3 regions of the Pseudomonas sp. G7(2022) genome follow, and region 1 is predicted to be linked to each of the others. Evidence: riboswitches for the same ligand, from Rfam matches in the RefSeq annotation. Region 1 holds a riboswitch; each other region holds the start of a gene.

Region 1 (2,258 bases):
ATGTAAGCGCGATCTTCGGCGCCGGCCAGGAACAGGTCGGCACGGGCATTGCGTTCGCCTTCCTCATTCTGTTTGCGGGTGGCGGTGTCACGCAGGGTGACCAGTTCGGCCATCCATGCGGCGGCGGACAGCAGGCCGAGGTTGGCTTTTTCGTCGTGCCAGTAGGGCGTGTCGTTGTCGCCACGCACGGTGTTGTAGCGGTCGATACAGTCAAACCAGCGTTCCAGCACCGGGCGCAGGAATTCCAGCCGCGGATTGCTGATGATCATGCCTTGCATGGTGCTCTCCCTTGTTATTGTGATGTGCTCTCTGCAGTCAAAAAGCATGGCTCTTTGATATCACTGCTGGCAGTGTGGCACAAGATTGGCGTCAGTTAATTGATCGGCGGCAGTTATTCGCCGCACAAGCCCCTCTTCAATTGACGCTCCACCCCCAACCCTCTAACCTTCGCGGCTTGTTTCAGGTGCTCTGTGGCGCATGTCGACAGAGTGAAACAGGGAAGCCGGTGAGGCGGGTCTTCAAGCGATGAACCCTCACGATCCCGGCGCTGCCCCCGCAACGGTAAATGAGTAAAAGCTGCGTCGGATGCCACTGCTTAACAGCGGGAAGGCGCGCAGCCAGGCACCAGCCGCTCATGAGCCCGGAGACCGGCCTGATCCATCCAGCGGCATCACGGTGGGCGATGCCAGGCTTGTTGCCGTCTGTTCTTGTGCCTGCCCGCCGTTATCCAGCCTCAACGGAGAGCTTCCCCATGAGTGATTCCCCCGAACGCGACGAGCGTCACCTCGCGCGCATGCAGCGTAAAAAAGCCGTGATCGACGAGCGCATCGCCAATTCGCCAGATGAATGCGGCCTGGTGCTGGTGCTGACCGGCAACGGCAAAGGCAAAAGCAGCTCGGCGTTCGGCATGCTCGCCCGCGCCATGGGCCACGGCATGCAGTGCGGCGTGGTGCAGTTCATCAAGGGCCGCAACAGCACCGGTGAGGAACTGTTCTTTCGCCGCTTCCCGGAGCAGGTGCGCTTCCATGTGATGGGTGAGGGATTCACCTGGGAAACCCAGGACCGCCAGCGTGACATCGCCGCCGCCGAAGCTGCATGGGAAGTGTCCCGCGAGCTGCTGCGTGATCCGTCGATCGGTCTGGTGGTGCTCGATGAACTGAACATCGCCCTCAAGCACGGTTACCTCGATCTGGATCAGGTGCTCAGCGATCTGCAGGCCCGCCCGCCGATGCAGCACGTGATCGTCACCGGCCGCGCCGCCAAGCCGGAAATGATCGAGATGGGCGACACCGTCACCGAAATGGGCATGATCAAGCACGCCTTCCAGGCCGGCATCAAAGCGCAGAAAGGCGTCGAACTTTGAATCAACCACGTCACTGCCCGGCGGTACTGATCGCCGCGCCGGCCTCCGGTCAGGGCAAGACCACCGTCACCGCCGCGCTGGCCCGTTTGCATCGCAATCAGGGGCGCAAGGTTCGCGTGTTCAAGTGCGGTCCGGACTTTCTCGACCCGATGATCCTCGAGCGCGCCAGCGGTGCGCCGGTCTATCAACTGGACATGTGGATGGTCGGCGAGCAGGAAAGTCGACGTCTGTTGTGGGAAGCCGCCGCCGAAGCGGATCTGATCCTGATCGAAGGCGTTATGGGTTTGTTTGACGGTACGCCGTCGAGCGCCGATCTGGCGCGGCATTTCGGCGTGCCGGTGCTCGGCGTGATCGATGGTACCGCGATGGCCCAAACGTTCGGCGCACTGGCCCTGGGCCTGGCGCGTTATCAGCCGGACCTGCCGTTCGCCGGGGTACTGGCCAACCGCGTTGGCACCGTGCGCCATGCGCAATTGCTCGAAGGCAGCCTGACCGAAGGCCTGCGTTGGTACGGCGCGCTGTCCCGTGAAACCGGGATCGAACTGCCAAGCCGTCATCTCGGTCTGGTGCAGGCCAGCGAACTCAATGACCTCGACGTGCGCCTCGACGCCGCCGCCGAAGCGCTGGCCGGCACCTGCGAGGTAGCGCTGCCGCCGGCCGTGGAATTCGCCGCGCCAGAAATCGTTGAGACTGAAAAGTTGCTCGAAGGCGTGCGAATTGCCGTTGCCCGCGACGAAGCCTTCGCGTTCACCTACGGTGCCAGTCTCGATCTGTTGCGGGCGATGGGCGCCGAGTTGAGTTTCTTCTCGCCGATCCGCGATGCGCAATTGCCCGACGCCGACAGCTTGTACCTGCCCGGCGGCTACCCGGAATTGCACCACGTTGCCTTGTCGCA
Region 2 (2,258 bases), 1.6 Mb from region 1:
AACTCATCGGTGTAGTTACGGCGAGTGCTTGGGTACATGGCAACCTCCAAGATAGCGATTTAAGTATCGCTTCTTGGCGTCCGTTGTCACGGGACAGGTCCAGGTTTACCCCTCACCCCAGCCTTCTCCCCAAGGAGAGGGAGCCGATTTGTGGGCTTTTCAAAACTTGAGTTCGACTCGGTATTGCAAGTCGGCACAACTCTCCCAATCAACTCGGTCGGTTCCCTCTCCCTACGGGCGGTCCGACGTTTCGGGAGGGCTAGGGTGAGGGGCTCTTGATCTGGCTCTTGATCTGGCTCTTGATCTGGCTCTTGATCTGCTTTTGATCTTTAGCCCCTTCGGCAGGCCGAGCGGAGGTGTCCATCAGGGGGTAGGCGCGCAGCGCCGTGCGGCGAAGCCGCATACATCGAGAGGAGGTGCAGCGAAGCAAACCGTAGGCGATGCCCCCTGATGGACACCGTAGCGAGGGAACACTGAGCCTAGGCGAAGTGCCGTACGCCGGGGCAAAAGCCTTTTGCTTACTTTTCGGCGTTTGGAAAAGTGAGTCGCTGTAAGAGCGAAACCATAAGAAGCCGTTACCGCAGCAACGGATATGCCCACAAAACCAAAAAGCACCAACCATTGACCCATCACGAACCCATGCGTAGCCTTGCGCTTTCGAGGTTCTTCGGCCCACGTCGAAGCTAAGAAGGGAACGCGGTCCAAGCCGCGGCTGCCCCCGCAACTGTGAACGGTGCTGTTCGCTGCCACGCCACTGCCAACTCAATCCAGAGCCAGCGGGAAGGCGCAGCTAACCCCGGGCCAAGGCCCGAACACCGTCAGCCAGGAGACCTGCCTCGTCACAGATTCTCACTTTCAACCGGGCGGGGTGATCCGGTGGCGAACTCTCCAGGCACGCACCCGCGTTGCCGGTCTCGTCCCGTATGCCCGCCACCTTGCCAAAGGGCATCCGATGAAAACACTGGCCAAACTCCCCGTCACCATCGTCACCGGCTTCCTCGGCTCGGGCAAAACCACCTTGCTGCGGCACATGCTCGACAACGCCCAGGGCCGCCGCATCGCGGTGATTGTCAACGAGTTTGGCGAGCTGGGTATCGACGGTGAAATCCTCAAGCAGTGCACCATCGGCTGCACCGAAGAAGAAGCCACCGGCCGCGTCTACGAACTGGCCAACGGCTGTCTGTGCTGCACAGTTCAGGAAGAGTTCTTCCCGGTAATGCGCGAACTGGTGGCCCGTCGCGGCGACCTCGACCACATCCTGATCGAAACCTCGGGCCTGGCCCTGCCAAAACCTTTGGTGCAAGCCTTCCAGTGGCCGGAAATCCGCAGCGCCTGCACCGTTGACGCGGTGATCACCGTGGTCGACAGCCCGGCCGTGGCCGCCGGCACCTTCGCCGCGTTCCCGGATCAGGTCGACGCCCAGCGCAAACTCGATCCGAACCTGGACCACGAATCGCCACTGCACGAGCTGTTCGCCGACCAACTGGCCAGCGCCGACCTGGTGATCCTCAACAAGGCCGATCAGACCAGCCCTGAAGACCTCGCTCGTGTGCGTCTGGAAGTCGCCGAAGAGCTGCCGCCTGCGGTGAAAATCATCGAAGCCAGCAACGGTCGCCTGCCGCTGGACGTGCTGATCGGCCTCGGTGCCGGTTCCGAAGAACACATCGACAGCCGCCACAGCCATCACGATCACCACCACGGTGAAGGCGATGACGATCACGATGACCATGATCACGACGCCTTCGACTCGATCTCCATCGAACTGCCGCAAGCCGACGAAAGCCTGCTGCTCGATGCGCTGACGCAACTGGTGGTCCAGCACGGCATCCTGCGGGTCAAAGGCTTCGCGGCGATCCCGAACAAGCCGATGCGGTTGCTGATCCAGGGCGTGGGCACTCGTTTCGACAAGCACTTCGACCGTCAGTGGGGCGCTGATGAGGCACGCGTGACGCGTCTGGTGTTGATCGGTCAGGAATTGGATGCCGCTCAACTCGAAGCGCAACTGCGCGCCGCGCTCAGCGTTTAAGCCATGCACCTGCTCAGGACCCAGCCCGGCGGTTTCGTGTCGGATGACAACATTGCCGACCTGGGACAAACCCCCGCCGAGTTGGTGATCCTGTGCAGCGGCGATTCCAGCCTGGCGCTGCTCGCCGAAGCGGCGCAGCAACTGCCCGAGGATTACCCGAGCGTGCGCCTGGCCAACCCGATGCAGGTGCAGAACCATGCGTCGGTCGACCTCTATGTCGATGAGGTGCTGC
Region 3 (2,258 bases), 1.6 Mb from region 1:
CAGCGCTTTCCGCCACGCCGTAGCAACCGGTGCGTTCGAAGGCGATCTGTGAATGGTGGCTCAAGCGTTGCTGATAACTGGCCAATTCCTCGCTGCTGAAATACAGCAACGGCAGCGCCAGTTGGGCGGCGAGTTCTTGCAGGCCGGGTTCATCGCGCTTGAGGTCGATGCTGGCCAGCGCCTTGACCTTCCCAAGGTCAATCCGATGCGCCTGCAAGGCCTGGTCAAGCAAGGCGCGCAGCGTGCTGGCCGGGCAGCCGCGCTGGCAGCCCAGGCCGACCACGAAGGTCGGCGCTGCGCTGTCATCGGTCATGCGTGGTACTGACCTTCGCTTTTACGGCGGAACAACCAGGCGCTGATCAGGCCCAGAGCCAGCCAGAACGCGACGTTGGTCAGCTGCGAAGCGATTTTGAACTGGGCTTCCAGTGCTTCCGGGGCGAGCATCGAGTGCACGTCCGGTTGCGGTGCGCCGATCACATGCGGCACGGCAAGGATCGCCACACCGAGGATCTTCAGCAGCCAGTTGCCGCCAAACGCGATCAACGCCAGGCCGACAGCGGTCGATGCGGCGGTGCCGATCCACCACATTTGGCGCGACGCCAGATCAGCTGCAGCAGTGCCCGGCAGTTCAGGCGGCAGGCCCATGGTCGGTGCAAGCACGAAAGTTGCGTAACCGGCCAGACCCCAGAGCAGACCTTGTGAGGTCTTGGTCGGCGCACGCAGGGTGTACAGACCGGCCAGCATCAGAGCGAAACCCACGGCGACGACCAGATTGCCACCGGTGGTGGACACCACACGCTGCCAGCCGTCTTCCGGTTCCCAGGCTTCGGCATCGTGGGTGTGAGCGGCGGTGCCGGCGGCGTGTTCGTGGACTTCGGCCACCGGTTCGGATTTCTCGTAGGTTTCGGCTTGAAGAATCAGTGGCGAAACCCAGAAGCTTTGCAGCAAGGTCAACAGCAGGGCGGCCAGAAGTCCGGTGAAACCTGCGGTCTGCGCAATACGCTTGATCATGTCGTCAGGTCTCAGTGGCACGGGAACGCAGCGCTGTGGCGGGTATCGTGCGCGGCGTTGTGCACCGCTTCAATGTGCGAGAAACCGGCGAAGTAGACCAGGCTTGCGCCCAGGATCGACGCGAAGATCGCAGCGGTCAGGCGTTGGCTCAGGGTGGTGGTGCTGGAGATTTTGTCCGTATTGCTGCCGGTGCTGCTGATGATCGACATGGCGCTTCCCTCTGGAGTGTCAGCGGGTGAATGGAGCGCATGAAAACCCCTGCGAGTCGGGCACGCAGAGGTTCGAACAGCGCCCGCCCACCGCGGGTTTGTTATGTTCAGTGACGCAAGATGCGTACTGTGTGTTGCGGGCCGGTCTCCGGGCTCACGAGGGGTTGGCGTCTGGCCGACCTGCAAGCGTCACCTTCCCATGCCCTTGGGCACAGTGGATCTGACGCTTCGCTCGCTTACCGTTGCGGGGGCAGCACCGGACTGACATGGCTTTAGAGTAAAGCACATGATTCACCGGTTTCCCGTTTCACCCTGTGAAGGGCACCCGTAACAAGTTGTGTAGGAGACCATGGGTTGGGGAATATAGTCAATTTTTGGGCAGATCCGTTGCTGCGGTAACGGCCACTTAGGGTTCCGCCCTTACGGCGGGTCACTTTGGCAAACGCCGGAATGCCGGCCCAGCCCAAAGTAACCAAAGGTCTTGAGCCCTGACGTACGGCCCTCGCTGTGGCTCGGGTTCCTTCGCTCCGGGATTGATCCGGGGGCATCGCCTACGGTTTGCTTCGCTGCACCTCCTCTCGATGCATGCGGCTGCGCCGCACGGTCGCTGCGCTCCCACCCCCGGATCAATCCCTCCACTCAGCCTGCCGACGGGCCCTGCGATCAAAAACGGTGCTCGAGCTAACGCTCATGGTTTGAGTGGGGGGAGCAGGGCGTGTTTGGCTTTGGTTTTGTTGTGGGTTGGACCTGCCCCATCACAACGGACGCCAAGAAGCTGGCTATTTAGCCGCCTGCCTTAAGACCCTGGCGTATTCGTTCGGAGAACGGTACCCCAAGGCAGAGTGCAGTCGGCTGCTGTTATAAAACCCATGGATGTAGTTAGCGATTGATAGTTGAGCCAGCCTCTTGCTGGGATAGACGCCATACGCCTCCTCCCTTTTCAGAGTAGCGAAAAAGCTCTCAGCCACTGCGTTATCCCAACAATTTCCCTTTCGACTCATGCTTTGCGTGAAGTCTTTCTTGGCCAAGGCCAGTCGG

Evidence for each region. A riboswitch is a leader RNA that binds a small molecule or an ion and turns the genes downstream of it on or off. The one in region 1 is predicted to bind cobalamin.
Region 2: it holds a riboswitch for cobalamin, as region 1 does, so the genes downstream of both, cobW (cobalamin biosynthesis protein CobW) here and cobO (cob(I)yrinic acid a,c-diamide adenosyltransferase) in region 1, are expected to answer to the same signal.
Region 3: it holds a riboswitch for cobalamin, as region 1 does, so the genes downstream of both, NE357_RS15435 (CbtB domain-containing protein) here and cobO (cob(I)yrinic acid a,c-diamide adenosyltransferase) in region 1, are expected to answer to the same signal.

What each region holds. Positions count from the first base shown of each region.
Region 1 is NZ_CP109659.1:1,848,413-1,850,670, forward strand. It holds gene NE357_RS08385 (hypothetical protein) at 1-278, opposite strand, end outside; cobalamin riboswitch at 445-670, shown strand; gene cobO (cob(I)yrinic acid a,c-diamide adenosyltransferase) at 752-1,363, shown strand; gene NE357_RS08395 (cobyrinate a,c-diamide synthase) at 1,360-2,258, shown strand, end outside.
Region 2 is NZ_CP109659.1:3,428,275-3,430,532, reverse strand. It holds gene NE357_RS15425 (transposase) at 1-38, opposite strand, end outside; cobalamin riboswitch at 644-853, shown strand; gene cobW (cobalamin biosynthesis protein CobW) at 953-2,026, shown strand; gene cobN (cobaltochelatase subunit CobN) at 2,030-2,258, shown strand, end outside.
Region 3 is NZ_CP109659.1:3,431,390-3,433,647, reverse strand. It holds gene NE357_RS15445 (cobalamin biosynthesis protein) at 1-313, opposite strand, end outside; gene NE357_RS15440 (CbtA family protein) at 310-1,011, opposite strand; gene NE357_RS15435 (CbtB domain-containing protein) at 1,023-1,220, opposite strand; cobalamin riboswitch at 1,343-1,564, opposite strand; gene NE357_RS15430 (IS3 family transposase) at 2,000-2,258, opposite strand, start outside.